One region of the Agromyces sp. NPDC058064 genome, then DNA from elsewhere that is predicted to be linked to it. Evidence: predicted binding sites of a transcription regulator. Region 1 holds the regulator's gene; the other holds the start of a gene.
The links. The regulator HspR, encoded in region 1, represses chaperone genes until heat shock. The targets are predictions, from matches to a motif close to AAGTTGAGTCNNNNNGACTCAACTT.

Region 1 (15,603 bases):
GCCGCGTCCGACGAGGACGTGGTCGACGCCGAGGTCGTGGACGACGAGGACGAGAAGAAGTAATCATGACCGACGAGCAGAACCAGAACCACGAGGAGCCGGTGATCCGCGACAAGCGTCGCATCGACCCCGAGACCGGTGAGGTTCGGCAGCCGGCCGCCGACGGGGCGCCCGAGGAGGGCGCCCCCGAGGCGGGCGGTTCGAACGGCACGGGCGCGGAGGCATCCGACTCGTTCGACGACGAGGCCGAGCTCACGGTCGACGACATCCTGAACGCGGCGAACGCCGAGGTCCAGGACCCGAGCGAGGAGCACCTCGCCGACCTCAAGCGGGTCACCGCCGAGTACGCGAACTACCGCAAGCGCACCGAGGCGAACCGCGAGGTCGAGCGCGAGCGTGCGGTCGGTGCGGCCGTCGCCGTGCTGCTGCCGGTGCTCGACGACCTCGACCGGGCCGAGAAGCACGGCGACCTCGAGGGCGACTCCGCCTTCGCGACGATCGCCGCGAAGCTCCGAGGCGCCGTCGAGAAGCTCGGACTCACGGCCTTCGGCGAGGTGGGCGAGCCGTTCGACCCGCAGCGTCACGAGGCGATCTTCCAGCAGCCGAGCGCCGACGTCGAGGTCGACACCGTCGCCGACGTCGTCGAGACCGGCTACACGCTGGGCGGCGTGCAGCTCCGCGCGGCGAAGGTCGTCGTCACGACCCCGTCGGCGTAGCCGACCACCCGGTGGTCGAGTAGCGCGACGTGCTGCTCGACCACCGGACCCGTTTCAGACAGACTCAGAGAGAGGAGGTGCCGATGGCCAGTCAGGACTGGTTCGACAAGGACTTCTACCAGGTGCTCGGCGTCTCCAAGGACGTGAGCGACGCGGAGCTGAAGAAGGTCTACCGCAAGCTCGCGCGCAAGTACCACCCCGACTCCAACGCCGGCGACGCCGCCGCCGAGGCGAAGTTCAAGGAGATCAGCGAGGCGCACTCCGTGCTCGCCGATCCCGAGCAGCGCAAGGAGTACGACGCGATCCGGGCGATGGGCTCGGGCGCGCGATTCACCGCGCCCGGCGGTGCGGGCGGCGCCGGCGGATTCGACGACGTCTTCGGCGGCATGTTCGGCCAGGGCGGCGCCGGCCGCAGCCAGTCGTACACCTTCCAGCAGGGCGGCGACTACGACGACCTGCTCGGCGGGCTCTTCGGCGGCGGCCGGTTCGGCCAGTCGACGGGCGGCTACCGCGGGTTCGGCGGCCCCACTCCCGGTCGCGACGTCACCGCGACGACGACGCTCGACTTCATCACCGCGACCAAGGGCGACCAGGTCACCCTGCAGACGGCCGAGGGCAAGCCGATCACGGTGCGCATCCCCGCCGGCGTCTCCGACGGGCAGAAGATCCGGCTGCGCGGCAAGGGCCACCCCTCGCCCGACGGCGGTGAGGCGGGCGACCTCATCCTCACCGTCAACGTGCGCAAGCACCCCGTCTTCGAGCGCGACGGCCTGAACCTCCGCGTCACCGTGCCGGTGACCTTCGCCGAGGCCGCGCTCGGTGCGACCATCCAGGTGCCGACGCTCGGCGGCGACCCCGTGAAGCTCCGCGTCGCGCCCGGCACGCCGAGTGGACGCGTGCTGCGCGTGAAGGGCCGCGGCGTCGAGACGAAGAAGGGCACCGGCGACCTGCTCGCCGTGGTCCAGATCGCGGTGCCGTCGCACCTCTCGAAGGACGCGCAGGCGGCCGTCGAGGCGCTCGCCGCAGCACTGCCCGACGAGAACCCGCGCGACGAGCTGCTCGCCAGGGCGAAGGGCTAGGTGATGGAGGTGCACGAGAGGAGCCCGCTCTTCGTGATCTCCGTCGCGGCCGAGCTCGCCGGCATGCACCCGCAGACGCTGCGGCAGTACGACCGCCTCGGTCTCGTCTCGCCCACCCGCACGGCGGGCAAGTCGCGGCGCTACTCGATGCACGACGTCGTCCAGCTGCGCGAGATCGCGCAGCTCTCGAGCGAGGGCGTGAGCCTCGAGGGCATCCGCCGGGTGCTCGGGCTCGAGGAGGAGGTCGCGACCCTGCGCGCGCGAGTGCGCGAGCTCGAGGGCGCGCTCGCCGACGAGATGCTGAACCGCCCCGGGCGGCGCGTCTTCGCGGCCGGCTCGGCGGGCGAGGTGATCAGCCTCAAGGCGGGCACCCGGGTGCGCCGCGAGAACGCGGTGGTCGTCTGGCGGCCGCTGGAGCGCGGATGACCGGCGTCCCGCCGGCACCTTCGGCGGTCGCGGCGGGCACGGCGACGCCGTCGGGCCCCGGCGCGCCCGTGCGATCGGCCGGGCCGGTCGGAGCCTGGGCGCTGCCGCTCGTGACCCTCGGCTTCTCGATCGGCGTGCTGCCCGCGCTCGTCTTCGTCGTGGTGCTCGCGGTGTTCGTCGTGGTCGGCCTCGTCGCAGGAGGGCTCGGCGGGGCCGCGATCGTCGGGTTCCTCACCACGCTCGTCGGCGGCGGCGCGGTCGCCGCGCAGCCCTGGCTCGTCATCGTCCCCGTGCTGCTCGGCGTCGTCGCCTTCGCCGCCGGCATCGCCGGCAGCGTCGTCGCGCTGCGGCGCCGGGGCCATCCCGCCCCGCACGCGGTGACCTGGTCGTCCGCCGGCATCGGACTGCTCGTCCAGCTGTTCGTGAACGGCGCCGTCTACTTCGTGCTGACCTTCGTCGTCGCCGCGGTCGTCGAAGGCGGAACCGGTGTCGTCTTCTTCGGCGGAGATCCCGCCCCGCTCACGGTCTTCGTGCTGTGCGCACTGGCCGTCACCGTCGGCCTCGGCTGGCTCGTGTGGTGGCTCTTCGGCCGGGTCTTCGCGGGCAGGGCGTCGGCACCGCCGTACGCCGGCTGAGTCGGGCCGCTAGCGACCCCACGCCGAGGCCGGCGCCTCGATGACCTCGTACGGGCGCGAGCTCCAGTGCGTGCCGTAGCCGTAGTGGCTCGACGCCCACGGCGAGGCCCAGATCGCCTGCGCGGTCGCCTCGGCGGAGTCGCCCCGGGCGAGTGCGGCGTCGACCTCGGGATAGCGGCCGGAGCGGAGGTTCTCGGCCGCGTAATAGGCCGCCTCCACGAGCGTGGGGTAGCTCCCGAGTCCCGATCCGCCGCCCGAACCCTGCCCGTTGTTCAGCGGGTTGTTGCGGTTCCACCAGTTGTCGGCGCCGTTCTCCTGGCGCATCCAGCGCATCATGAACGTGACGTTCTCGTCGGTGAGCGGCCACCCGCCCTCGACGATGACGAGCTTGGCCCAGTCGACGTTGGTGCCGCCCGCGATGAGCGTCTCGGGGCCGGTGGAGGCCACGTACGACTCGGTCGACAGCGCCGTCGACTCGGTGCCCGGTGCCACGCTGACGCGCTGCGCTGCGGCGGCGACCGAGTCGCGGGCGAGGCCCTCGGCCGCAGCGGTGCGGATCGTCTCGAGGTTCGTGAGCGGGGCGACGGCGACCGTGGCGGTGAGGCCGAAGACCGCGAACGCGGCGAGTACGCCGAACGGGCGGCGGACGCGACGCCCGCCGCGAGTGTCGCCCCCGTGCCGATCTCGCCGCATGCGGAGCCGAGGGTAGCAAACCGAGCCGTGGGCCGCACCCAGGAATCGGGGCGCGCCCCGCCGCGTACCCTTGGTGCATGCCCTTCGACCTCGGCGCCCTCCGGCGGTACCCCGACGTCGAAGGACCGGGACTCGAGGCCTCCGACGCCGCCGATCGGCTGCTGATCGACGAGGCCGCCGAGCGCGGCGCCGCGATCGCACCGCCGCTCGCGCCCGACGACGTCGTCGTCCTCGACGACGCGTACGGGGCGATCGCGCTCGCCGCGGCCGACGCGTTCGGCGCCACCCCGGCGCGGCCGATCCGCGTGCATCAGGACCTCGTGACGGGCGAGCGCGCCCTCCACCTCAACGCCGAGCGGCTCGCGCTCGGCGAGGCGGTCGCCTCGCTGCCGCTCGGCCCCGAGCTCGTCGCCGGCGCGCGGCTCGTGCTGGTGCGGCTCCCGCGGTCGCTCGACCGGCTCGACGAGCTGGCCGCGCTCGTCGCCCGCCACGCGGCATCCGATGTCGTGATCGTCGCCGGCGGGCGGCTGAAGCACATGACCCTCGCGATGAACGAGGTGCTCGGCCGCTCCTTCGGCCGGGTCGACGTGAGCCTCGCCCGCCAGAAGTCGCGCGTGCTCATCGCCTCGGAGGCCAGGCCCGCGGCGCGGACGTCGGCCCCCGCGTGGCCGCGCCGGGAACGCCACGGGGCCGAGGGCCTCGAGGTCGTCGCGCACGGCGGCGTGTTCGCGGGCACCGGCATCGACATCGGCACGCGGTTCCTGCTCGAGCACCTCGGCGACGCGGTTCCGGATGCCGCGCACGCGATCGATCTCGCCTGTGGCACCGGCGTCGTGGCGGCACGGCTCGCCCGCACGCGGCCGGGCCTCGTCGTCGCCGCCACCGATCGCTCGGCCTCCGCGGCGGCCTCGGCCCGGCTCACCGCCGAGGCGAATGGGGTCGCCGCGCGCGTCGAGGTGACGCAGGCCGACGGGCTCGAGGGCTTCGCCGACGCGAGCGAACGGCTCATCGTGCTGAACCCGCCGTTCCACAGCGAGGCGGCGATCTCGACGGGCATCGCCGCGCACCTCTTCGCGGACGCCGGCCGCGTGCTCGCCCCCGGTGGCGAGCTCTGGTGCGTCTGGAACTCGCACCTGCGCTACCGGCCCCTGCTCGAACGCACGGTCGGACCGACCCGGCAGATCGCGCGCAACGCCAAGTTCACGATCACCGCTTCGCGCCGCGCCGCGCCGGTCGCGTAGCGCGGGGCGCGTCCCGGCGCCCGGCATCCGCGGTCTCGAGACGCTTCGCTACTCGCTCGGCGAGAAACGTGTCAGGCTGGAGTGGTGACCGCGACACTCGAAGAGCTCGACCTCGACCTCGCCGCCCAAGGTGCAGCAGAGGTGCCGTGGCGCGCCGTCGTGTGGGACGACCCGATCAACCTGATGAGCTACGTCAGCTACGTCTTCCGCAGCTACTTCGGGTATCCGCGCGACGAGGCGGAGCGGCTCATGCTGCTCGTCCACCACGAGGGGCGCGCGGTCGTCGCGTCGGGCTACCGCGAGGCGATGGAGCGGCACGTGCAGGCGATGCACGGCTACGGGCTGCAGGCGACGGTCGTGAGGGGCGACGGGTGATCGTCGCGGGCCGCGGGGGCGGCGGCGAGGGGGTACGGCTGGTGCTCGAGACCGAGGAGGCGATGCTCCTCTCCGAGCTCGCCGACCAGGTCGACTCCGTGCTGCTGCTCGGCGAGCCCGACGACCCCGCGCTCGGGCGGCTGCTGCCCAGCGCGTACCCCGACGACGCCGAGGCCTCAGCCGAGTACGCGCGCTACACCCGCGAGAGCCTCGTCGACGGCAAGCGGCAGGCCGCGCAGCGGGTGCGCGACGCGACCGCCGCGCAGACCGAGAGCGGGCTCGTCGAGATCGAGCTCGACCAGTCCGAGGCGTGGGGCTGGCTCACCTTCCTCACCGACCTGCGGCTCATCCTCGCCGAGCGGGTCGGCGTCGACGACACCGACGACGACGAGCCCGACGTCGACTCCGAGACGAGGGACGACTACCTCCGTGCGGCGTACGAGTGGGCGGGTTTCGTGCAGGGCTCGATGCTCGAGGTGCTGGATCCCACAGATGGGTGAGCCCCAGCCCTAGAGTGGTGCCCGACAGAGAGATCGGAGCACCAGCGTGACTCAGACCCCGACCAAGGCCCCATCGCCCGCCGAGCACCGCCCCGCCGCCGTCGGTGCGGCGCTGCGACATTCCGCGCAGAACGTCGAGTCGCTCGAATCGGCGGCGCTGCTCGTCGGTGCGGCGTTCTTCGTGGTCGGCGGGATCGTCAGCGGAATCGCGTTCTGGGGGCGCGACCTCCCCATCTCGGGCGCGGGGTCGATCGGCGAGTTCGTCTCGATCGCCGCGGCCGTGACGGCGGTGATCGCGTTCGTGCTCGGCCGCGTGCTCGCCCGGCGCACCGAGAACGCCGCGCTGCGTCGCGAGATCGGCCAGGGCCTGTCGGTGCCGGGCGCACGACTGCACTGGTTCGACGTCGCCGCCCTCGCGATCGCGCACGCCGTCATCGCACTGCTCGGCTGGGTGGCCCTGTCGACCGTCCTCGAGCAGAGCTTCCGCGACGCCGTCGTGTTCACGCTGCCGGCGATCGCGCTCGCCGCCGTCGCGATCGCGCTCACCGGCTACGTCGCCTTCCTCTCCTCGGCGCGGATGACCCCGATGCTGCTCTCGCTCGTGCTCGCCGTGTTCCTCGTCGTCGGCGCGCTCACGAGCATGCTCTCGGCGAGCGACCCGCACTGGTGGAAGGAGAACCTCTCGGCGCTCGGCATGACCAACGACATCTCGGCCATGGCGTTCAACGTCACCCTGATCGTGGCCGGCGCGATCGTCACGATCGTCGCGCGCTACGCGACGGCGACCCTGCCGGTCGGCACTCCGCCCGACAAGCGGGGCCGCGACATCGTGCGCGTCGGACTCGTGCTGATCGGCATCTTCCTCGCGTGCGTCGGCATCTTCCCGGTCGACGAGTTCTTCGCCGTGCACAACACCGTCGCGACCGGCATGGCGGTCTGCTTCGCCGTGATCGTGATCGGGCTGCCGTGGTTCATCCGCAGCGTGCCGAAGGTGTTCGTCGGACTCGGGTACCTCTACGTGCTCGTCATCATCGTCGTCGCGATCTTCTTCGCGACCGGCTACTACAATCTCACCGCGGTCGAGCTCGTCGCCGCCTGCCTCATCTTCAGCTGGATCATCGTGTTCCTCCGCACCGCGAGCGCGTCGGGCGCGGCCGAGGCCGACGCCGCGGCGCTCGCGCCGTCGGCGCCCGCCGAGTAGCGCGACGACGACGAAGGGCCGGATGCCACTGGCATCCGGCCCTTCGTTCGTTGCGAGGGATCAGGCGGTGTGCGAGAGCGCCTTCGCCTTGAGCGCCTCGTACTCCTGCTGGTTGATCGAGCCCGAGTCGAGGAGTGCCTTGGCCTTGGCGATCTCGTCGGAGGGGCTCGCCGAGGTGCCGGCCGTCTGGCGGATGTACTGGTCGGTCGCGGCCTGCGCGGCGCGCGCGTCACGAGCCGAGCGCTCGGCCATGCCCTTGCCGCGGGCGATCAGGTAGATCAGCGCGGTGAGGAACGGCACGAAGATCAGGAAGATGATCCACACCGCCTTCCACCAGCCGTTCAGCTTCTGGTCGCGGAACAGGTCGCCGATGATCGCGAAGAGTGCGAACAGGTAGGCGATGAACGCGAACGCCCAGAGGAACCACCAGATCAGGTCCCAGAAATTCTCCCAGATGCTCATCAAGAGCCTTTCTTCGATACGAGGGGGCGACGCCGATTGCGACGCCGAGACGCCCCGCGTTCAGAGGGGTTGGGCGAGAAGGAACTCACGTCGTACCCCCCGACCGTGACCGTCCTGAGCACGACACTAGCGTGACCACGGGCCCGAGCACAGGGATTGCCGCACGTGACGACCCGCGGCGTGGCGCGGAATCGTGGCGCGCGGGTCGCTCGCACCGGCGCCCCGCGTCGCGGTAGCCTCGCCGTGGGGAGGTGCGCATGGGGGATGTGTGGGCGTCGCTCGAGCTGAACGGCTGGAGCATCGCAGGCATCGTCGCGACCCTGCTCGCGACCTGGCTCCTGGCCTCGCTCGCCCGCAAAGGCGTGCGAGCCGCGCTGGCCAGGGTCCCCAACCTCACCGTCGGCGTGCAGCGCCTCGCGGAGCGCATCGTCGTCTACGGCATCTGGCTCATCGGCATCGGCATCTCGCTGAGCTTCCTCGGCGCCTCGATGCAGCCGGTGCTCGCGATCGCGCTCGTCGTCGGGGTCGTGCTCGTGCTCGTGCTGCGCGGGATCGCCGACAACTTCGCCGCGAGCGTCGTGCTGCAGACCCGCCATCCGGTCGCGGTCGGCGACGAGATCGAGAGCGGCGGCTTCGTCGGCACGGTCACCGAGCTCAACGGGCGCTCGGTCGTCATCCGCACGGTCGACGGACGCACGGTGCACGTGCCCAACTCGGAGCTCCTGGGGGAGCGATTCGTCAACAACTCGGCGCACGGCGCGAGGCGGAGCGAGATCGAGGTCCGCATCGAGCACCCGGGAGAGCCCGGCACGGGCGCCGAGAACGCCTCCGCTCCCGACCCCGTGCGAGCGCTCGTCGTCGAGGCCGTCGAGGAGGCGAAGGGAGTGCACCGTCACGAGAGCGTGCAGCTGCGGCCCATCACCCTCGGCGCCGGACGCGCCGTGTACCGGGTGCGCTACTGGCATCACCCCCAGCACGGCGTCGCCGTGACCGATGCGGTGGTCGACTCGGTCGCGTCGGCGCTCGCCGCTCGCGGCGTACGCGCGGTCGTGACGAGCGACCTGCCGCCCGCCCCGCTCACCCCGCCGATGGAACTCTGAGGAAGCACGGATGATCGACCCCACCGCCGCGCCGACGGTCAAGCAGCTCGCGCTCCTCTCCATTCCCGCGATCGTGATCGGCGCGGTCTCCGCGCTCGTGCTGTGGCTGCTCGACGTCGGCGCCGGGTGGCTCCAGGACCAGCTGTGGACCGAGCTTCCGGCGCTCGTCGGCGCGACCGGCTCGACGCCGTGGTGGATCATCCTGATGATGACCCTCGTCGGGGCCGCGGTCGGCCTCGTCGCGCAGTTCATGCCGGGGCACGCCGGGCCCGACTCCGCGATCGGCGGGCTCGAGGGGCCGCCGCCCCCGATCGCCGTGCTGCCGAGCCTGCTCATCGCGGTGGTGATCGGCCTCGCCGGCGGCGTGAGCCTCGGCCCCGAGAACCCGATCATGGCGATCAACGGCGCGCTCGCCGTCGCGGCCCTCGCGCGCCTGTCGAACGTCGTTCCGCCGAGGCTCGTCGTGCTGCTCTCCGCCGCAGGCACGCTCGGCGCGCTGTTCGGCACCCCCGTCGGCGCCGCGCTGGTGCTCACCGGCATGGTCGCCGCGGTGAAGGCGGGCGGCTCGCTCTGGGACCGCATGTTCCTGCCGCTCGCCTCGGCGGGCGCGGGCGCGATCACGATGCACGTCCTCGGCGCGCCGACGTTGGCGTTCGACGTCGAACCGATGAAGGAGGTCGACGGGTTCGACCTCCTCTCTGGGTTCCTGATCGCGGCGGTCGCCGCGGTGGCGGCGATCGCGATCGCCTGGGCGTTCCCGTACGTGCATCGCGCCTTCCACGCACTCAAGTACCCGATCGTGTTCACCACGCTGGGCGGTCTGGTGCTCGGCGTCCTCGGGGCGATCGGCGGCCCGATCACGATGTTCAAGGGCCTCGAGGAGACGGGCGAGCTCATCTCCGACCCCGGTGCGTACACCGTGCCGCAACTCGCGATGTTCGCGGTCGTGAAGCTCATCGCCCTGCTCGTCGCGGCCAGCGCGGGGTTCAGGGGCGGGCGCATCTTCCCGATCGTGTTCGTCGGCGTCGCCATCGGACTCGTCGGCCACGGGCTCTTCCCCGACGTGCCGCTGTCGCTCGCGATCGCCTCGGGCGTGCTCGGCACGGTGCTCGTCGGCACCCGGGACGGCTGGATGGCGCTGTTCGTCGCGGCGATCCTCGTCGGCGACCCGCTCGTGCTGCCGCTGCTGTGCCTCATCATCGTGCCGGTGTGGCTGATCGTCACCAAGGCGCCCGCGCTCGAGCTCGAGGCGCCCGAGGCTCCTGCCCCGACCCCGCCCGCCCCCGCCGAGTCGCCCCGTCAGTAGTCCCATGGAGTCGAGAAGGAGCCCGATGCAGAAGCCGCTGGCCGGACTGAGCCGACGCAATCTCGTCCGCGAGCTCACGGCGGGGGTCACCCTGCTCGCGATCGCGATCCCGTTGAACATCGGGTACGCGCAGATCGCGGGGCTGCCGCCGACCGCCGGCCTCTACGCGCTCATCGTGCCGACGATCGTGTACGCGCTCGCCGTCTCCAGCCGCCAGCTCGTGGCCTCGCCCGACGCGGCGGCCGCGGCGCTCGTGGCGAGCTCGATCGGCGGGCTCGCCGCAGCCGGCAGCGCCGACTACGCGACGCTCGCGCTCGCGCAGGCGATCCTCTGCGGCGTCATGTTCCTGCTGCTCGCGGTCTTCAAGCTCGGGTTCCTCGCGAACTTCCTCTCGAAGCCGATCCTCGTCGGCTTCGTCGGCGGCCTCGCCCTCGACATCCTCGTGAGCCAGATCGCCAAGATGCTCGGCGTCAAGATCGACTCCGGCGGCGAGTTCGTCGACAAGGTCACGGGCCTCGTCACCGGCCTCGGCACGACGAACCCCGTCTCGCTGACGATCTCGGTGCTCGCCGTCGCGGTGCTGCTGCTCGGCAAGCGCTACCTCAAGGCGGTGCCGTGGGCGCTCGTCGTGCTCGTCGTGGCGACCCTCGCGGTCGTGCTCCTGCACCTCGACGACCTCGGCGTCTCGGTGCTCGGCGAGGTGCCCGCAGGGCCGCCGGCGATCACCTGGCCGATCATCGACTGGACGATGTGGCTCGCGCTCATCCCGTCGGCCATGGCGCTCACGCTCGTGACCACCGCCGAGGGGCTGCTGGTGTCGCGCTCCTACGGCGAGAAGCGCGGGTACGCGACGAGTCCCAACCGCGATCTCTTCGCCTTCGGGCTCGGCAACATCGCGGCCGGCGCCTCGGGCAGCTTCGCGGTCGGATCGTCGACGTCGCGCACCGCGGCGATGGACCAGGCGGGCTCGCGCACCCAGCTGCCCTCGCTCGTGCTCGCGGTCGGCACCCTGCTGCTCCTGCTGTTCGGCACGGCGCTGCTGGCCGACATCCCCTCGCCGGCGATCGGCGCGATCGTGGGCGTCGCGATCCTGCCGCTCCTCGGCGTCAAGGAGTTCGCCCAGCTCTGGCGGGCCGACCGCTTCGAGTTCGGGGTCGGCGCCGTCTGCTTCCTGGTCACGCTGTTCATCGGCTCGATCCCCGGCATCCTCGTCGCGTTCGTGCTGGCGCTCATCAACCTCGCCAAGCGCGCCGCCAACCCGGCCATCGACGTGCTCGAATCGAGCGGGGAGCCCCGCGACTCGCTCCTCGACGAGGCGCCGAAGGGCGAGGTCACCGCGCCCGGCGTCATCGTCGTGCGACTCGCGGCTCCGCTGTTCTTCGCCAACGGCTCGGTCTTCGACGACGCCGTGAAGAAGGCGGTCCGGCGTGCGACCGCCGCGGGCAACGGCCCGGTCCGCCACGTCGTCATCGACATGGAGGCGGTGACCGACGTCGACGTCACGGGCGCCGAGAGCTTCGAGGCGCTGCTCACCTGGCTCGAGCGCGAGCAGATCGAGCTGTCGTTCAGCAGGGTGCGCGCCGACGCGCGGCGCCGGCTCGACAAGCTCGACCTGCTCGGCGACCACGACGTCTACGAGACGAACCGCGCCGCCCTCGCGGCGCTGGTACCGATGAAGGGGGATGCATGACCGACCACCAGGCCACCAGCATGAGCGCCGACGAGCTCGCCGAGGCGATCAGGCGGGTGAGCACGCCCGACGAGATCGACACGCCGTTCGGGCGGCTCGAGCTCTTCGACGGCGTTCCGCGCGAGGCATCCGTCGACAAGATCTACGACGCGCTCGACCTCATGCGGGCGGCCGAGGCGTACCTCAACACGATTCCCGGGGCGTCGCTCGTCGCCATGCGCCGGGGGCTGCGAGCCGCCGGCATCACCGAGCCCGGCACGGTCGGATTCACCGACCCGCGGGCCGACTCGGGCAGCATCTTCCTGACGCCGAACACCGAGACGACGTACGGCACGACCTTCCTCGACCTCAAGGCCTGGGGGTCGACGGTGATCGAGGCGCCGCCGCAGTCGCTCTGCGTCGTCGACGACTTCTGGTTCCGCTACGTCGCCGACATGGGCATCGCCGGGCCCGACAAGGGCGCCGGGGGCAAGTACCTCTTCCTTCCGCCGGGCTACGACGGCGAGCGGCCCGACGGCTACTTCACGTACGAGTCGCCGACGTACACGAACTGGGTCGTGCTGCGTGCGCTCGGGGGCGTGCCCGCGATGAAGCAGTCGCGGATCTACCCGCTCGCCGAGGCCGCGGCCCCGCGCGAGACGACGTTCGTGAACATCGCGGGCGCGAAGTTCAACAGCGTGCACTCGAACGACTTCGACTTCTTCAACGAGATCGACGAGCTCATCCAGGAGGAGCCCGCCGAGGCGCTCGACGTCGAGCGGGCCGGGCAGCTCGCCGGGCTCGGCATCGCGCACGGCACGGCCTTCGCCCCCGACGACCGTCGCCGGCGCCTGCTCGACGAGGGTGCGAAGCTCGGCGCCGCGATCTCGCGTGCGCTCGTCTACAAGCCGCGCGACCCCGCCGCGTTCTTCTGGGAGGGCAACTCGTGGAAGAACGCCTTCGTCGGCGGCAGCTACGAGTTCCTCCACAACGGCGCCCGCATGCTCGACGCGCGCACGCAGTTCCACTACTTCGCGACGGTGATCACCCCGGCGATGGCGCACGCGCAGGTCGGGGCGGGATCCGCGTACGCGTACACGGCCGAGGACGCCGACGGCCGGGTGCTCGACGGCGGCGCGACGTACTCGCTCACCATCCCGGCGAACCCGCCGGCGAAGAACTTCTGGTCGGTCGACGTCTACGACACGCAGACCCGTTCGCTGCTCCAGGTGCCGTCGACGCCGTACCCCGCCCTCTCGAGCCTCGAGGGCACCGTGCAGGCCGAGGCCGACGGCAGCTACGTGCTGCACTTCGGCCCCGAGGCGCCGGCCGGCAGGGAGTCCAACTGGGTCGAGACCCTTCCCGGCAAGAGCTGGTTCCCGATCGTGCGTCTCTACGGCCCGCTCGAGCCCTGGTTCGACGGCAGCTGGCGCATCCCCGAGATCGTCAAGCAGTAAGCGGAAGAAGGAGAACTGACCATGGGCAGCGTCATCGGAGACATCCTCCCGCTCGCCGTCGGCATCGCGATCAGCCCGATCCCGATCATCGCGGCGATCCTCATGCTCCTCTCGCCGAAGGCGAAGGGCACGAGCGTCGGCTTCCTGATCGGGTGGGTGCTCGGCATCGTCGTCGCGGTGGTGCTGTTCACCCTGCTGGCCGGCGTCATCCCCGAGAGCGATTCGGATGCCTCGAAGCCCGTCGCGGGCACCATCAAGCTGCTCCTCGGCGCGCTCCTGCTGCTGCTCGCCGTGAAGCAGTGGCGCAGCCGCCCCAAGGGCGACGAGGAGCCGACGATGCCGAAGTGGATGTCGGCGATCGACCAGATGACGTTCGGCAAGGGCCTCGGACTCGGGTTCCTGCTCTCGGCGGTCAACCCGAAGAACCTCATCATGGGCGTCGGCGCGGGCGTCGCGATCGGCTCGGCCGGCCTCTCGGGCGGCGAGCAGACGATCGCGATCGTCGTCTTCGTGCTCATCGCCGCGTGCTCGGTCGCGATCCCGGTGATCGGCTACCTGCTCGCGTCGAAGCAGATGGCCCGACCGCTCGAGTCGCTGCGCCAGTGGCTCGTGCACAACAACGCGACGGTCATGGCCGTGCTGCTGCTCGTCATCGGCGTCGTCATGATCGGCAAGGGCATCGGGAACTTCTAGATGGATGCCTCGCGGACGGCCCTGGCACCGGGCACGCGCACGCTGCTGACGCTCGCCGCCGCGGTCGTCGTGTTCGCCGGCGTGTGGTTCGCCCGCGACCTGCTCGCCCCGGCCGCGGTCGCCGCGGTCGTCGTGATCATCTCCTACCCCGTGCGGCGTCCGCTCGAGCGCGCAGGCTGGCCCGTGTGGCTGGCCTCGACGGCCGTCATCGTCGTGAGCTACCTCATCCTCGCGGTGCTCGCCGTCATGCTCGTGTACGCCGCCGCGCAGTTCGTGGGCATGCTGCCCGACTACGCCGACGAGCTCGCCGACACCGCCGACGGGGTGCTCGCCTCGCTGCAGGCGCTCGGCTTCTCGGCGCCCTCGGCGGAGACCGCATCGGGATGGCTCGACCCCGCCGTCCTCGGGCAGGCCGCCGTCGGCGTCGCCGACTGGGTGCTCGGCCTCGCTGCGGCGTTCTTCTTCGTGCTCGCCTACGTGATCTTCATGGCGGTCGACGGGGCGCGGTTCCGTGCGGCCGCTGGCGCGGCATCCACCCGGATCTTCGGCGACGAGACCAGCGACGGCATCGCCCGCCGCTACTTCGGCGGTGTGCGCCGCTACTACGTCGTCAACGCGACGTTCGGCGCGATCGTCGCCGTGCTCGACGGCCTGCTGCTGTGGGCGGTCGGCATCCCGATCCCGATCGTGTGGGCGATCCTCGCCTTCGTCACGAACTTCATCCCGAACATCGGGTTCGTGATCGGCCTCATCCCGCCGGCGATCCTCGCGCTCGTCATCGGCGGCTGGCCGCTCATGCTGATCGTGATCGCGATCTACTGCATCATCAACGTCGTGCTGCAGGTGCTCGTGCAGCCGAAGTTCGTGAGCGACGCGGTCGGCCTGAGCCTGACGCTCACCTTCTTCTCGGTCGCGTTCTGGGCGTTCGTGATCGGGCCGATCGGTGCGATCCTCTGCATCCCGCTGACGCTGCTCGTGCGGGCGCTCTTCATCGACGGCGACCCGCGCATGCGCACGCTCGCTCGGCTGTCGGGCGCCGACGACGCGTCCCTGCCCACCGGTCAGGAGCCGGTCCGCGCGCTCACCGCCGAGGCGCAGCCGACCGAGGCGTCGCCCGCCGACGTCGCGACCGCGCCGCAGGGCGACGCCGACGGAGGATGACGGATCACCCGAGAAACACGATGACGGGCAGCCGTCGGGCCCCGATACTGGTACCGGAATCGAGGAGGAACCCATGTGGTGGAACAAGAAGCGAGAGCAGGCCGCCCAGCCGCCCGCGGGCGAGGCGCGGGTGACCATGACGCCGCCGATTCCGCACCGCAACGCCTTCCTGCTGATGGGGCTCGCCGGGCTCGTCATCACGCTGTTCGGCATCGCGGCCATGCGCGACATCTTCTCCGCGATCTTCCTGGCGCTCGTGCTCGTGATCTGCGTGCACCCGGTTCGTCGCGGTCTGGAGCGGCGCGGGGTGTCGCGCGGCATCTCGACCCTGGTCGTGCTCGTCACGGTCGTGCTGCTGCTCGGCGGCTTCGTGTTCCTGCTGATCATCTCGTTCGCGCAGTTCGCAACCCTCCTGCCCGACTACCTGCCGGAGTTCGAGACGTGGGCCAACACGATCGAGTCGTGGCTCTCGAGTCTCGGCGTCGGACAGGAGCAGATCAACGCGATGCTGGGGTCGTTCAACCCGGCCGACATCGTCAACGCGATCGGCGGCTTCGTGAGCGGCCTGCTCGGGGGTGCGGCCGGATTCATCTCGTTCGCCGTGATCCTGCTGACCATGCTCATGCTCATCACGTTCGACTCGTCGTACGTTCCGACGGTCGTCGCCGGCATCGGGCGCAAGCGACCCGAGGTCGCCACCGGCCTCGTGCGCTTCGCCGACGGCGTGCGCCGCTACATGGTCGCAACGACCGGGTTGGGCGTCGCGCAGGGCATCATCAACTGGATCGCGCTCGCGCTCCTCGGCATCCCCGGCGCGGCCCTCTGGGGCATGCTGTCGTTCCTCTGCAGCTTCATCCCGAACATCGGGTACTTCATCGCCCTGATCCCG
Region 2 (15,603 bases), on a different contig from region 1:
TCTCGGCCGTCTCGAGCATCGCGGCGGCTGCCCTCGTCGGCGACGCGATCACCGCCTTCGACGGCGGCTACTGGTTCGGCGCCGTCGTCGCGGCGATCGCCGCGCTGCTCGCCATCGCCGTCATGCCGGGGCGCGCAGCGCCGTCGTCGCGCACGCAGCAGGGCGGCGAGCGCACCGCCGAGGCGTGACCAGCGGCTACGCCGAGTGGCCGTCCGCGACGGCGGGCGGCCACACCACGCTGAAGCGCTCGAACACGACCTCGTGCTGCTCGGTCCACTCGAGGCCGATCGCCGCCGCGGTGCGGTGCCAGTAGCGGGAGTGGTTCTCGCGCCACGACTCGAGCGAGCGGTCGTCCTCGCCCTCGTCGTACGCGAAGGCGGCGTCGACGCTCGTGAACGGGCCGACGCGCAGCTCGGTGCTGCGCAGCACGACGCGGGGTGCGCCGGTCGAGTCGCAGGCGATCCAGTGGCTGCCGACGCGGGGGAGCGCCTGCTCCTCGGCCGCGAACTCGGCGACGAGGGTCGCGGTCGCGCGCTTCGTGCCGTCGAGCACGAGTCCCAGCAGCTCGTCGGTCAGCTCGGGGTGGTCGCCGAACCGCTCGACCGAGGGCGGCTCGGCGTCGGTCGCGATCTCCGGATGCGCGGCGCGGTACTCGGCCCACATCGTGAGCGCGGCGTCGTGGTCGATCGGGGCGTTCGGCATGAGGCCAGTCTGACAGTGCTTCGCGAGCGGCGTGATTCGTAGACTCGCAGCATGGGTGCCGTCGTCGATCGCACGCCGCACCGCCGCGGCGCGCGGGCGTTCGCGGTCGTGATCTCGGTGGCCGCCGGTGTCGGGCTCGCCGCGTGCTCGCCGTCGGGCGGTTCGGGGCCGCAGGGCGCCACCGGGCCGGCCGAGACATCCCCCTCGACCGATGCGACCGCGCCGAGCGCCGCGACGACGAGCTTCGCCGTCGTCGGCGACTCGATCACCGACGCGAACAGCCCCGACCTCGCGGGCGGCGAGCTCGGCAGCGAGTCGTGGGTGACCTCCGCGGTCGAGGCAGGCCTCGACTTCGCCGGCGGATGGGCCGAGTGGGGCGCAACGACGGCGTTCATGGCCGACTCGGTCAGCGCGTACGACGCCGACGTGCTCGTCGTGCTCGCGGGCACGAACGACCTCGCGTTCGGGGTTCCGTTCGACGCATCGGCGGCGAACCTCGACCGCATCGTCGAGCGGGTCGGCATCGCCGACGTGGTGGTCTCGTCGATTCCGCCGGCCGACGCGTTTCCGGCCGCGGCCGTCGAGTACAACGAACGGCTCGGCGCACTCGCCGACGATCGCGGCTGGCGGTTCGTGGATGCCTCGGCCGACCTCCGCACGGTCGACGGCAGGTTCGCCGACGGGATGTCGTACGACGGGCTGCACCCGTCGGAGCAGGGCGCCCGTGCGCTCGGCGAGGCGATCGCGGCGGAGCTGCTCGCCGGCCGCTGAGCGTCAGCGGGTCACGCGCTCCCGTCGCGCGGCCGCTTGCCGTCGACGAGCAGGCGGATGCCGAAGCGCGCCGCCATGAGCACGACGATCAGCAGGGTGACCGAGGAGAACCCGCCGAGCTGCACGGCGTCGCCGAAGAGCAGGTCGGTGAGCCACAGGATGAGGAACTTGCTGCCCGCGCCGAGCACCATGAGCAGCGCGGTGTTCATCGCCTTGCGGGCGGGGGTTCGCGCCGACCGCACCCGGTCGATGATGCGCGACTTGAGCCAGGCGATGACCTCGAGCGCGAGCTTGAACAGCACCGCGGTGAGCAGCGAGACGAGGAACGACTCGGTGATGACCGCGGGGAAGAACTGCGTGAACAGCCCCAGCACGACCAGGTAGACGAAGACATCGACGATGTCGACGGCACGAAGTCGCACGGGCGCTCCTCGAAGGCATGGTTCCGATGCATCGAGGCCCGATGCAGCGGTGAGACTCCGACACTGAGTCGCCTGGCGACTCAGCGTCGGAGTGCGCTCGCAGGCTACACCGGGGGAGCGTCGGCGAGCTCGTGCGCCTGCGCCGCGAGCGCGTGGGAGAGGGCTGTGACCTCGTCGGCGAGGCCAGTCCAGTCGTCGTCGGCCTCGCCGAGGTAGCCGGCACGGGCGCGCTCGAGGAGCGCCCGGTCGTTCGGCGGCAACGTCTCGGCCACAGCTGCGGCCGCGACATCCTTGGGCACGATCTCGCCGGTGCGCAGCGTCGTCACGATGCGGGCGAACGCGAGCAGCGTGTTGCGCTCGTCGCCCACGATCTCGCCGAGGATGTCGTCGATGCTCGCGAGCATCGCCTCGCGAAGTTCGCCGGGGGCGACCGGGTCGACGACCTCTGCGAGCGGATGCCCCCGCAGCACCCGGTGCGCGGTGTGCGCGGTCGCGAGCAGGATCGGCACGTCGGGGTCGAGGGTCGGCTGCGGCGTCTGCCCGCCCTCGAGGTCGGCGCGCAGCCACTCGCCGTACTGGAAGTCGTGCTCGGCAGGCTCGGGCCACCGGCGGCGCTCGTCGACGACCACGCACGTGAGCTCGAGCGGACGGCCCGCGGCGCCGTCGGAGAACGCGAGCGGGTGCGCGGACCCGCTCGAGGCATCGAGCAGCACTCGCGTCAGTGCCTCGCGCTCGCCGGGAGTGAGCGAGCGTCGCGTCAGCACGAGCACGTCGAGATCGCTGTCGGGACGGAGCCCTCCCGACGTGGCCGAGCCGTAGAGGTAGACGCCGACGATCTCGCCGGGGTCGGCGAGGTCGAGGTGGTCGAGGACGGGTGCGAGCTGCTCCTCCATGCGGTCACGCTAGCAAGCGCTGAGCCCGACCGGTCGAGTGCTCCGAAGAGGTCGGAGGCCGCAGGCGATCCGTCGCTCGAGGCTCAGACGTGCCCGATGCCGAAGTTCCACGGCGCGAACACCCGGTTCGAGGCGCCTTGCCACTCCCACGTGTTCACCGCGACCGAGTACGCGTTCTCATAGTCGTGGCCGGCCTGCTGCGGCCCGATGGGCTCACCGGTCTCGACGCGCACCTGGTCGTAGCCGTTGTCGAGCCACGGCTCGCCGAGTTCGGCCGCGAGCGCCTCGGCGTCACCACCGGGCTGGAAGCCGTCGACCGTGCGGACGACGACTCCGTCGCCGAGCGTCGCGGCGCCGAAGTTCACGCTCACGTTCATGTCGATCGGCCCGTAGCCGCCGAGACCGTTGTCGGAGATCTCCTCCTCGTGGTCGTCGCTGAGGATGACGCCGGGCCACGTGTAGTCGGTGCGCGGCGGCGTCTCCATGCTGGCGGGGTGCTCGGCCTGCTCGGGCTCGGCGCCCGTGATCGTCGAGAGCGCCACGACGAACTCGGCCGCCTCGGCGTCGTACGAGAGCGAATGGACGACGGCACCGGAGGCATCCACGAACTCGAGCTGCTCGGGTCGCACCACGATCGCGGCCGTGGTGGTGATCGGGTCGACCGGCACGGCCTCGGCAGATGGCGTCGGCTCGGCGGACGGCTCGGTCTCCGTGGTCGCCGTCGGCGCCCCAAAGCACCCGGTGAGCGCGAGGACGACGGCGAGTGCGGCTGCGGATGCGGCGGAAGCGCTGCGGAGTACATCGCTCATTGAGACCCCCGATTCTCGACGGGATGAGGCGTTCGCTCAGTGTACGAGCGGGGTGCCGGTTCATCGCCAGAGGCGCGGAAGACGATCTCGCAACGAAGCCGACGATTCGATCGTCGACGGATTCTCCGCCGCACGGGGGAGGTGGGAGGCGCTGCCGGCCTGCATACTCCGAGATATGAGCGACACCATCTTCACCCCCGGAGCCGAGGTCATCACACCGCACGGGCGCGGCGCGATCGTCGACGTCAGGGCGACTCCCTCGGGCAAGTTCGTCTTCGGCGTCGAGGACGCCGACGGCGAGGTGAGCTACTTCACCGAGAAGGCGCTGCGGCTCGTGCAGGGTTAGCGGCGGATGTCGCGGCCGGCTCGGGCGCCGAGGCAGACCGATCCACGCGTCGCCGACCCGGCGCGTTCGCGATGAACACCCCCGCCACGAGCACCAGCCCGCCGACGGTCTCCCACAGGTTCGGGATCTGGCCGAGCAGCAGTGCGGCCGAGGCCATCGCCACGACCGGCGCGAGCAGCACCCACGGCACGACCGAGGCCGAACGGTTGCGGGCGAGCAGTCCGTTGAAGATCGCGTAGCCGATGAGGGTGCAGAGACCGGCTGTGTAGAGCGTCGAGACGATCGGGCGCCAGCCGAAGGCGGCGAGGCCCGCGGCGATCGCGTCGGGGCCCTCGATGAGCGCCGACAGGCCGAGTGCCGGCAGCGGTACGACGAGCGACGACCACACCGTCAGCGAGAGTGCGCCGAAGCGCTTCGCCGGGGCGACCGGGCCGGCCTTGCGCGAGATGACGTTGCCGATCGCCCACGAGAGCGCGGCGAGCAGGCACAGCACGACGGCGAGCGCCGGCGCATCGCCGCCGCGGCCGAACGCGACGACCCCGAGCCCGACGGTGCCGACGAGCACGCCGACGGTCTGCAGGCGGCTCGGGCGCTCGCGCAGCGCGAGCGCCGCGACGACGATCGTGAGCACGACCTGCGCCTGCAGCAGGAGGGCCGCGATGCCGGGCTGCAGGCCGAGCGCGATCGAGGTGTAGAGCAGCGCGAACTGGCCGAGGCTCATGAAGAGGCCGACGCCGACGACGGTCTTCCAGCTCGCGAGGGGGCGGGGCACGACGACCACGGCGAGGGCGACGACGGCGAAGCGCACGGCGACGAAGAACAGGGGCGGGATGCCCTCCATGCCCCAGTCGATCACGACGAAGTTGAACCCCCACAGCGTCGCCACCAGGGCAGCCAGCAGCATGTCGCGTCTCGTCATGGTTCTACTTCAGCGCGAGGCATCCGGAAACACCAGCGATCATTTCTGTGCCTGATTCGGTAGCATTCGTACATGATCGATCTCGAAGCCGTGGTCGCGCTGCGCGCGGTGGCCACGAACGGAAGCGTCGCGGCGGCGGCCGACGCGCTCGGCTTCACGCCGTCGGCGGTGTCGCAGCAGATCAAGCGCCTCGAACGCGGCACGCGCGTCGCGCTGCTCGAGCGGGCCGGCCGCGGCGTCGTGCTCACCGACGCCGGTCGTCACCTCGTCACGTCGTCGGCGACCGTGCTCGCCGACCTCGAGCGCCTCGAGGCCGACCTGCACCTGGCCGGCGGCGCGGCGGGGCCCGAGGGTGCAGGCAGCCGTCCGGTCACGGGCGAGGTGCGCGTCGGCGCGTTCTCGACGGCGGTGCGCGGCATCCTCGTCGACGTGCTGCCGCGCCTGCGCGCGGAGCATCCCGAACTGCGGGTGCCGACGCGCGAGAGCGAGCCGTGGGAGACGATCGCGCTCGTCGCGTCGGGGCAGCGCGACCTCGGCATCGTGCACCGGTGGGGTGCGGTCGCGCTCGCGATGCCCGATCACCTCATCGAGACGCCCCTGTTCACGGATGTCGCGGACGTGATCTTGCGGCGGGATCATCCGCTCGCAGACCGCACCGAACTGGAGCCTGTCGATCTCGCCGACGAGGAGTGGATCGCGACGTTCGACTCGACGATCTGCCGGCAGTGGCTGCGGCGCCTGTTCGACGGCGTCTCGAACGCGCCGCGCATCGTGCACGAGTCGATGGAGTTCGAGAACCACCTCGAGCTCGTGCGCGCGGGACTCGGGGTCGCGCTCGTGCCGCGGATGGGGCGGCCCGTGCTGCACCCGGAGCTGGTGGCGATTCCGACGGTGCGACCGGCGTCGACGCGCGGGGTGTCGGCGGTGCATCGGCGCAGTCAGGCGGACTCGCCGGCGCTGCAGGTGGTGCTGGATGCGGTTCGCCAAGCGGCGACCCAAGGTGCAGTGGCTGCGGGGGAGAGCACGAGGCGGGTGGCGCCGGTCTCTTAGCCGAAGGACGAGCGGGTGTACTCGGAGGATCCGTGCTTCGTCGGCACCTCGACGGTGAAGACTCCGTCGGGATGGTCGAGGCCGTCGTAGAAGTCCCCGTAGACGAGGAGCGCCTCGGCCGCGAGTCGCTCGGCGGCGCGTCGTTCCTCCTCGTCGACGAACCGGTATCCGGAGGTGCCGGCCTGTTCCGCGGCGAGCATGCTCGTGCCGAAGCCGATGACATGACCGACGAAGCGCCTGCCGGCTTTCGTGGCGACGGGTTCGAGGTCGTACTCGAAGGGGATCACCCGCCCGCCCCACTCGAGCTTCATCAGCCGGATCGCCTCGTACGCGCGCATGCCGAGGGGGACGAGCGCGGCATCTCGTTCTCGATCGACGACGCGGCGCTTCCGAGGCCGCGCAGGATCCGATTCGATCACGAACACGGGCGCACTCCGTTCACTCGTCGACGATGTGAGCCTATCGACGCGGTTCTCATGCCCCCGTTCTCCCTCGCCGGGCTGATCCTCGAGCGTGCCCAAGAGGTCCGCGATGCGGCCGCGCGCAGGCGGTGCTGGATGCGGTGCGGGCCGCCGTGGCGGGTCGCGCGGTGTGATCGCCGGCTCGTTCTCGTCTCCGAGCGCGAGACGAGAATCGCTCTGCCAGTTGCGCCTCATCGATGAGGCGCAACTGGCAGAGCCTCGTCGAGACAGCGCCTCCCTGCCGCCCGGCGCGCGGGTCAGTGGTTGACCGCTCGGCTGGTCACCCCACGGCGCTTCGCAGGGCTGGTGCACGGCATCGGCCTGGTACGCGCGTGGAGGATGAGCATCCACGCGCCGCACGCTCACGTGGCGAGAGCCGCCTTCGCCTGTGTTCGCACCCATGCATCGAACGACTCTGCATCGTGCCGCTGCATCGGTGTCGAGCGCTCGAGCAGGGACGCCAGACGTTCGTCGAGTTCCTCACTCGGACCCTGATCCATGAGGAGGAGTGCTTCTGCGCTTTCGAAGAGCGAAGGAAGGGTCGACCGCTTGGAGAAGCCGAGATCGCCGTCGGCCAGCCGCCCGCGCATGCCGTCGCGGGACAATAGGGAGTCGAGCAGTGGCCACCCCACCCGTTCGAGCCGAGAGGTCATGTCGGCCACCATCGCGGAAGTGGTGGGCGCATCCTCGGCTTCCCACCAGACATCGAGTCCAGCGGGCGCACCGGTTGGACGGAGACGTTCGCGGTAGAGCCCATGCGCGTCAGAGACGGATTTCGGTGCGCGAGCGCCGAGCCGGTGCCGCGTCCAACGCAGCCACGGCTCCGGCACGGCCGCGATGTTGACCGTGCACCTGATGCTCTCAGCGGTGTTCCACGACGAGGACTGAACGTTGACCACGACCCAGTCGCCTTTCGCGTTCGACTTCCGCCACGTCGGTGCCGAACCGCGGTAGCCGTGCCTCCGGGCTGCGGGCCCGAGCTGATCTCGGAGTTCAGCCTTGAGCACTGCCTGCAGGGTCACGATCAGGTGCTCCTTTCCCAAGCTCGGCAACGGGCCACGCGCGGACCTCTCGCAAAGCTAGCGGGACCGGCATCCAGGACGAAAGTGGCATGCGGCGGCGGCGGGACGGGCCAGAAGTCAGCCCGGCCGCCGTGGAGGACCCAGCGTCAGGCGGGGTCGATACGCAGCACGGGCGCCGATTCGCCGACGGTGAGGTCGTCGACGATGCGGATGTCTCGGGCGAGGTCATCGATCGCACCGATGACGGTGCCGAATCGCTCGCGGTCGCTGCAGACGGCCGTGACGGTCACGAGGTGCGTGCCGAGATCCCACGTGTAGGTGGCGAACGGCGGCCGGCCGGCCGGCGGCAGCGGCATGACGAGCTTCTCGCCCATGCCGAGGTAGGTGCCGCGGAACTCTTCGGTGTCGTCGTATTCGATCGGCATCGAGGCCCGCGCGATGCGGATGTCGGGGGTCGCCGTCTGCACCTGGGCCATCACGACGAGCAGGTCGGGCTCCGCCTTCCAGACCCAGACGAGCACGCGCCCCGCCGCCTTGCGCATCAGGAACGGCACGGCCTGACTCATCGCCCAGGCGCTGAAGCCGCCGCCGCGCTTCGCGGGCTCGGCGTTCGGCCCCTTCGCCTGCGACAGGAGCATGCCGATCGCCTGCTTGCGGGCGCGGCGGCCGCGGAAACCGAGGGAGTCGGTGACGGGCACCCACTTGGTGCGATCGGGTTCTGCGTGGAGTCGGGGCACGCTCCCAGCCTACGAGGCGACGCCTGTGCGGCGGCCGGTGGCAGCGGGTCATATCGTGGTCGTCATGAGCGAGCCGGTCGAGGGCGAGCAGTTCTTCGCCCATGACGAGAAGGCGCGCGCGATCTATCGTGCGTTCGCCCGACCGTTGGTGCGTCTCGACGGGGTGTCGGTGCGCGTCTCGAAGAGCCAGGTCGCGCTGCGCGCCCGACGCGGGTTCGCCTACGCCTGGGCGCCGAAGCAGTACCTCGCCTCAGGCGTGCCCGTGGTGGTGTCGATCGCGCTGCCGCACCGGCTGGAATCGGAGCGGTTCAAGGAGATCGCGCATCCGACGACAGCGACATGGATGCATCACGTCGAGCTTCGGCTGGTCAAGGACGTCGACCGCGAGCTGATCGGCTGGGCGAAGCAGGCGTGGCAGCACGCCCGCTGAATCCGGCGAAGGGGATGCCTCGCGCGAGCCCCGCTCCGAGTGTCGAGCTGGGCCCGCACACCGCCGCATCAGCTCGGTCTAGCGGCCGATGAGAGCGCTCCACTACGGTGTTTGCCATCGCGGAATCACCGGCTTCGGGCATGAGGGGGCGTGGCGGCATGAAGGATGTGGCTGCATGAGGCTGACGCGCATCGGCGGCCCGACCGTGCTCGTCGAGCTCGACGGATGGCGCCTGCTCGTCGACCCCACGTTCGACCCTGCGGGTCGGCAGTACTCGTTCGGCTGGGGCACCGGATCGACGAAGACGGCCGACCCGGCGGTCGGGGTCGACGAGCTCGGACCGATCGACGTCGCCCTCGTCAGCCACGACCACCACGCCGACAACCTCGACGACGCGGGCCGCGCGATGCTGCCCGCGGTCGGCGCCGTCGTCACCACGGCGAGCGGCGCCCGCCGCCTCGCGACGGGCGGGCCCGGTGGCGCGGTGTCCGCCGAGCGGCTGCACGGGCTCGAAGCGGGAGAGACGGTCACGCTGCCCGGCCCGCGCCCCGGCCTGCCGACGCTCGTGATCACCGCGACGCCGTGCCGGCACGGGCCGCCCCTGACGCGCCCCATCGTCGGCGACGTCATCGGGTTCGCCGTGCGTCGACAGGGCGAAGAACTGATCGCGATCTGGATCACCGGCGACACGGTGCTCTTCGCCCCGCTGCGCCGGGCCGCCGAGGAGCTGCCGATCGACGTGATGCTCGCCAACGTCGGCGGGGTGCGCTTCGGCGCGACGGGACCGCTGCGGTTCACGATGACCGGTCGTCAGGCCGTCGAGCTCGTCGGCATCGCCGCGCCGCGCGTCGCGACGTTCGCGCACTACGACGGCTGGTCGCACTTCGTCGACGGCGAGCAGGGGCTGCGGGATGCGCTCGATGCGTCGGCGGCGTCGGTGCACGACCGCGCCGTCTGGCTCGTCGACGGGATCGCGGTCGAGGTCTGATCGGGGCTTTTGCCCGTCGCTACATCATCGACTGCAGCAGCCGTGTGGCCTGCTGGTTGTCATCCGTCGCGAGCACGACCCGGTTTCGGGATGCCACGTAGACGAGCGAGATGTTGATTCCCGCCTCGGCGAGGGCGCGAGCCATCCCACCGAACACGCCTGGCGTGTCCAGGTCGGGCTCGGGCAGCGCCGGACTGACGATGACGTCGGTCTCGGCATCGACCGCGATACCGGCCTTCTCGAGCGCGGCCCTGGCGCCCGCGACGTCTTCGACGAGGATGTGGACGGCGCCCCGCCCGCCCTCCATGAGCGCGCAGAGGCCCTCGATGTTGACGCCTGCATTGCCGAGCGCTTCGCCGAGTCGGGCCCCCTCGCCGGGCTGATCCTCGAGGGTGACCAAGAGATCCTTCGCCATGACGGCACCTCCTTCTCGGGCTGCCTCAGGTCTACGCCGGTGGGCGGGGTGCGTCAATGGCGCGTAGAGGAGACAAAGTAGGAGTACCGCACCACCCCCAATTTGGGGTCGTGTCGCCAGAGGCTGCTGCCGGATTGCCCCATATCGTCAGAGATAACGAAAGGAACCAATGAATTGGCGACGTACACGATGGCTCCCTACGCCCTTTGGCTGCATCCGAGGTACCAGCGCGGGGGCGAACGAAGGCCAATCGGGGACGTTGACGGCTCGGGCGGCACGCTTCGTGAAGTAATAGACGGTGCGCTGGCCAGACTCGAGGGTCCGAGCCTCGTCCCGCTGGACGGCGACGATGATGACTCCAGGACTCTTCGCGTCCGCACCCTGTACCCATATGCCAACTTCACGTTGGTCGAGTTTGGTGTCGGTCGTTCGGGTATCGCGGGCACGCTTCATCAGCGAAATGGGAATCAAGTCCCATTCGAAGCTGACGAGTCGAACGAGACGGTCGTTCGCTCGATGTTTGTATACCCGCCCGATGGTCATGAGGCTTACTGGCTGAACGAGCGCGCGAGTCTGGCCACCGCGTTTAGCACACTTCAAGGTCACCTGGTGAATGCGATTCGTTCCCGATTCGGCGACCTTACAGTGAAGCTCGGCCCGGTTGCGGAGTGGTCCGCTGTTACTGCCTGGGCGAACCAAGTTCAGGTACAGGAGCTGAGATTCGACGCGCCAAAGCGACCCGGAGCTTCGACGCAAGCGATCGAGGTGAATGGAGTTCACGCGGATGTGAGAATCGTGGTGAAGCCGCGCGGCAGCCTTACGTTGAATCGACTGATTGGTAACGATGGGCCAGACCGTGCGACCGTGTTCGGCTTCCTGTCGAATGCCCCCCTCGTTGAAGATTCGGGGGTTACCGGTGGGCAAGCGATGAACAATGGGTGGACGGCAACCGTCGCGTTCAAGACGAGAGGAGGCCGCCAACGTTCGTTCGGGGTCGCTGTCGACGATTCCGCACCCACGCTCATCTACCCGTTCGGTGCGAATGCTGGGGCCACAAGCGCGTATCGGCCCACCGACCGCGAGTTCGCCGAAGCCTGCGCTGAGTTTCTGCAGGACGCTCAACAGCGACTCCCAATCAACGCGTCGGTGGGCGCTGAGATACTGTCCACCCTCACGTAGAAGGGCTGGGACAGATGAATGGAGTATCGCTCCTCCAGATCGTTCGAGAGCAGTTCTTTTCCGAGGCCCCTCCAGCAATCGCCAAGCCCGGAATCGCATGGCTCCAGTTGTTTTGGCTGCTCGCCGCAGCGATCGTGGGAGGGATCTACGCAACGTCCGCCTCGCTCGCTGGAGACGAGGCTGGGACGGGTGACCCTGGTGCCGCAGTACTCGCCGCCAATGCCGTGTTTACGGCACTGAGCGTGACTATGGCAATGTTCTTTTGGCCTCGCGCTATCAACCTGAAGAATGACCCGAAGTTCTCAAAAACGGACGAGCGTTGGCACGTCTACCGGCTGACGACGCAACTCTTCTGGACCGTGTTAGTTGGGATTCTTGCGACGGGTCTAGCGGTACTCCAGCTTGCGATACCCGCCACCCTTGGTGCGTTCGCGACCGGAATCGACCTCCCGGGGAATCTTGACACGCTCAGAACCTCGATCGAAGCCGTGTCTATTGCCCTCACTTCCTATCAGGTCCTTCTCCTGGGGCAGTCGGTGTTCAGGCTGTACGCCGCGACGTACTGGATGCCGCGAGCGTAGGCCCTCCGCGAGAGATTAGCCCTTCGAGGCAAGGGACCATTGCGCACGGCCTGTTGCACGGGAATACAGACGTCTCCTGGGCGTTGAACTTGAGCGAACCACACTCAACTTCAACCAGGAGGCCAGGTGCCCAACGACTTCAACGAGGCAGGCGCGAGCTCGTTCGACGAGTTCCTCGCCCGATACCTCGCGGGTGAGCAGGCGCGACAGGCGCGGTCGATCGACCTCAGCCGGTTCCTTACCGCGCGTACCCAGAGCATTCTTCAGCAGGCGGGGCGGTTCGCCCTCGAGCGCGGGCAGACCGAGCTCGACGCCCTGCACATCCTGCGCGTGATCGTCGAGGACGAGAGCGTGCAGCAGGCGATCCGCCGCATCGGGGCGAGCCCCGAGCGGATCATCACCGCGACCGAGGCGCGTCTGCCCGCGGCATCCGAGATCGCCGACATCAATGCTGCGACGATCACGCCGTCGGCGAGCCGCGCGCTGTTCCACAGCTACCAGGTGGCGCGGTCGTCGGGTGCGACGTACATCGATCCGGAGCACCTGTTCTTCGCGTTGGTGCTGGGGCAGGATGCGCCTGCCGGGCAGGTATTGGCTCGGGCTGGGGTGACGGCTGAGGCGCTGACGCAGGGGATGCGTGAGGACTTCGAGGGACAGACCGAGGACCAAGACGGGTCTCGATACGGCGCTGGCGCGCCTACTCGACCGACGGAAGCAGAGTCCGAGACGCCGATGCTCGACAAGTTCGGCATGGACCTCACCGAGCGGGCCGCGAACGGCGAGCTCGACCCGGTGATCGGGCGCGCCGACGAGATCGAGCAGACCATCGAGATCCTGTCGCGCCGCACGAAGAACAACCCCGTGCTCGTCGGCGAGGCCGGCGTCGGCAAGACGGCGATCGTCGAGGGCCTCGCCCGCGCGATCGTCGAGGAGAACGTGCCCGAGGCCCTGCTCGGCAAGCGCGTCATCGCGCTCGACATGCCCGGCATGCTCGCCGGCACCCGCTACCGCGGCGACTTCGAGGAGCGCCTCACCAAGACGATGGAGGAGATCGCCGCCAATACGGGCGAGCTCATCGTCTTCATCGACGAGGTGCACACGGTCGTCGGCGCCGGTGGTGCGGGCGACGGCGGAATGGACGCGGGCAACATCCTCAAGCCGCGCCTCGCGCGGGGCGAGCTGCACCTCGTCGGTGCGACCACGCTCAACGAGTACCGCAAGATCGAGAAGGACCCGGCGCTCGAGCGCCGCTTCCAGCCGGTGCGCGTCGGCGAGCCGTCGATCGAGGACGCCGTGCAGATCCTCCACGGACTCAAGCCCGCGTACGAGCAGCACCACGGCGTCAGCTACACCGACGCCGCGCTGCGCGCCGCGGTCGAGCTCAGCGACCGCTACCTCAGCGACCGCGTGCTGCCCGACAAGGCGATCGACCTCATCGACCAGGCGGGGGCGCGGCTGCGCCTGAAGCTCGGCGTGAAGGTGGATGTCTCCGCGCTGCAGGCGCGCCTCGCCGAGCTCGAAGCGGAGAAGAACGCGGCCGTCGCGGCCGAGCACTACGAGGAGGCGTCGCGCCTGCGCGACGAGATGTCGAAGGTGCAGTCGAAGCTCGACGAGGCGACCGAGCAGGGTCGCGCCGCGGCATCCGACGCCTCGGTCATCGGCGAGGCCGAGATCGCGGGCGTGATCTCGCGGGCCACCGGCATCCCGGTGAACCGCCTCACCGAGACCGAGCGCGAGCGCCTCGGCGACCTCGAGGGCGAACTGCACGCGCGCGTCATCGGCCAGGACGACGCGGTCACCGCCGTCGCGAAGGCCGTGCGCCGCAGCCGCACCGGCATGGGCGACGCGCGTCGACCGGTCGGGTCGTTCCTCTTCCTCGGGCCGACGGGCGTCGGCAAGACCGAGCTGGCGCGGGCCCTCGCGGCGAGCCTGTTCGACGACGAGGCATCCGTCATTCGCTTCGACATGTCGGAGTTCGGCGAACGCCACACCGTCTCGCGACTCGTCGGCGCCCCTCCCGGATACGTCGGCTACGACGAGGCCGGCCAGCTCACCGAGCGCGTGCGGCGCAACCCGTACTCGATCGTGCTCTTCGACGAGATCGAGAAGGCGCACCCCGACGTGTTCAACCTGCTGCTCCAGGTGCTCGACGACGGACGCCTCACCGACGGCCAGGGCCGCACGGTCGACTTCCGCAACACGGTCATCGTGATGACGTCGAACCTCGGCAGCGAGTTCCTCGCGTCGCGGTCGGGTGCGCTCGGCTTCGTCGCAGGCTCGGATGCCTCGGGCTTCGCGTCGGCCGACGACGTGCGCCAGCGCGTCATGGGCAAGGTGCGCGAGGCCATGCGGCCCGAGTTCCTGAACCGCATCGACGAGATCGTGCTGTTCCAGAAGCTCGACCAGCCGCAGCTCGCGCAGATCGTTCGCCTGATGCTCGGCGCCACCGAGCACCGGCTCGCGGCGCGCGAGGTCGGCTTCGAGGCGAGCGATGCCGCGGTGGCGCTGCTCGCCGAGCGCGGGTCCGAGCCCGAGTACGGTGCGCGGCCGCTGCGCCGGGTCATCCAGCGCGAGATCGACGACCGCATCAGCGACCTGTTCGTGAGCGGTGCGCTGGGCGACGGGGGAGCGGTGCGGGTCGACGTGCGCGACGGGGAGTTCGTCGTGGGCGTCGCCGGGGTGATGCCGCTCGCGGCGTAACCCCGTCTCGGCCCACCGGTGGTCGAGTAGCGACGAAGGAGCGTATCGAGACCTGGTCACCGGGTCTCGATACGCTTCCACTTTCGTCGGGCGCTACGTGACCGCCGATGGTGCTCATTCGTCGGTCGCTACTCGACCGGCGGGGTGGTCACATAGCGGCGAAGTCGAGCACGAGCAGTACGAGGTAGATGACGGACTGCGCGAGCGAGGCGACGCCGAGGGCGATGCCCGCGCCGGCGTATGCCCGCGCTGTCGGCCGACGCAGCGCCGCCCTGCCGGTGATGATCGCGACCACTCCGAGCACGGCCGATGCGAGGCAGAGCAGCATCGGCAGCGTGAGATACGCGAACATGCCCGAGGACGGCCCCGGCGGCAGCCAGTCGGTCAGCGGCAACAAGTAGATGAGCGGGTTCGCCACGAGATACACCGCCGCGGCGAAGATCCCAGTCGCCAATGACGTCCGTGCGCGAGACGTGTCGGGCTCCGTCTGGGCGTCCGAGGTCTGGATCGTGTCCATGCGCACATTGTGTCGCCGCCGCGACGATGCCACGAGGTGCGTCAGCGCCCCAGTTCGGGTGGCGGTCTCCCGATCGCCTGACGCGAGTGCTGCGTCAGTGCGGCGACTGGAGTTGGTCGGCGGGCAGCAGGGCGGTCTCGGGTCGGCAGCCGAGCTCGCCCGGTTCGAGCAGGATCGACGGGGCGTGCACGACCTCGACGCCGGCCGCGGTGCGCTTCACGAGCAGGCACGAATGGCCCGAGCCCATCGCGAAGCCGATCTCGCCGTCGACGACGACCGCGGCGGGTTCGAACGCCACGTCGTAGGGGCCGGTGGGCCGGGGCATCCGCTCGGTCACCTCGGCGACGAGGTCGTCGGCCGTCGCGTTCGCCGGTGCCCCGGTGAGCACCTCGACGACGAGCGCCTCGGCGCCGTCGGGCACGACGTGCACGGGGTCGGTGTCGACCGGCGGGTCGATCGGCTGCGCGTCGGGCGGGCAGTCGAGGTCGTGGGCGATCGCGGCGTCGCTCGCGGTCGGGTCTGGCACGACGCCGTAGAGGTCGAACTCCGACCAGAAGCACGCGACGTGATCGTCGGTGCCGTAGCCCTCGCTCGGCACGACCACGCGGAACTCCAGCCGGCCGACGGGCGCGGCCTCGCTCTCGTCGTCGGCGTACGCCTC

Region 2: ACFVSL_RS02295 (ATP-dependent Clp protease ATP-binding subunit) is a predicted target of HspR. The motif match lies at 11,812-11,836, and genes of this name have one in related genera.

What each region holds. Positions count from the first base shown of each region.
Region 1 is NZ_JBHVSE010000003.1:161,123-176,725, reverse strand. It holds gene dnaK (molecular chaperone DnaK) at 1-63, shown strand, start outside; gene ACFVSL_RS12510 (nucleotide exchange factor GrpE) at 66-716, shown strand; gene ACFVSL_RS12505 (DnaJ C-terminal domain-containing protein) at 800-1,795, shown strand; gene ACFVSL_RS12500 (heat shock protein transcriptional repressor HspR) at 1,799-2,221, shown strand; gene ACFVSL_RS12495 (hypothetical protein) at 2,218-2,856, shown strand; gene ACFVSL_RS12490 (hypothetical protein) at 2,866-3,549, opposite strand; gene ACFVSL_RS12485 (class I SAM-dependent methyltransferase) at 3,627-4,790, shown strand; gene clpS (ATP-dependent Clp protease adapter ClpS) at 4,875-5,165, shown strand; gene ACFVSL_RS12475 (DUF2017 family protein) at 5,162-5,665, shown strand; gene ACFVSL_RS12470 (DUF998 domain-containing protein) at 5,712-6,866, shown strand; gene ACFVSL_RS12465 (SHOCT domain-containing protein) at 6,927-7,328, opposite strand; gene ACFVSL_RS12460 (mechanosensitive ion channel family protein) at 7,586-8,428, shown strand; gene ACFVSL_RS12455 (ion channel protein) at 8,439-9,734, shown strand; gene ACFVSL_RS12450 (SulP family inorganic anion transporter) at 9,760-11,424, shown strand; gene ACFVSL_RS12445 (DUF1254 domain-containing protein) at 11,421-12,860, shown strand; gene ACFVSL_RS12440 (GAP family protein) at 12,882-13,553, shown strand; gene ACFVSL_RS12435 (AI-2E family transporter) at 13,554-14,714, shown strand; gene ACFVSL_RS12430 (AI-2E family transporter) at 14,788-15,603, shown strand, end outside.
Region 2 is NZ_JBHVSE010000001.1:495,980-511,582, reverse strand. It holds gene ACFVSL_RS02380 (MFS transporter) at 1-188, shown strand, start outside; gene ACFVSL_RS02375 (ASCH domain-containing protein) at 196-702, opposite strand; gene ACFVSL_RS02370 (SGNH/GDSL hydrolase family protein) at 754-1,473, shown strand; gene ACFVSL_RS02365 (hypothetical protein) at 1,485-1,895, opposite strand; gene ACFVSL_RS02360 (aminoglycoside adenylyltransferase domain-containing protein) at 2,000-2,788, opposite strand; gene ACFVSL_RS02355 (hypothetical protein) at 2,872-3,597, opposite strand; gene ACFVSL_RS02350 (hypothetical protein) at 3,773-3,943, shown strand; gene ACFVSL_RS02345 (EamA family transporter) at 3,909-4,862, opposite strand; gene ACFVSL_RS02340 (LysR family transcriptional regulator) at 4,935-5,912, shown strand; gene ACFVSL_RS02335 (hypothetical protein) at 5,909-6,739, opposite strand; gene ACFVSL_RS02330 (DUF4304 domain-containing protein) at 6,736-7,395, opposite strand; gene ACFVSL_RS02325 (hypothetical protein) at 7,542-8,132, opposite strand; gene ACFVSL_RS02320 (DUF5655 domain-containing protein) at 8,197-8,562, shown strand; gene ACFVSL_RS02315 (MBL fold metallo-hydrolase) at 8,738-9,550, shown strand; gene ACFVSL_RS02310 (hypothetical protein) at 9,570-9,965, opposite strand; gene ACFVSL_RS02305 (hypothetical protein) at 10,140-11,144, shown strand; gene ACFVSL_RS02300 (hypothetical protein) at 11,159-11,725, shown strand; gene ACFVSL_RS02295 (ATP-dependent Clp protease ATP-binding subunit) at 11,852-14,425, shown strand; gene ACFVSL_RS02290 (hypothetical protein) at 14,574-14,942, opposite strand; gene ACFVSL_RS02285 (hypothetical protein) at 15,037-15,603, opposite strand, start outside.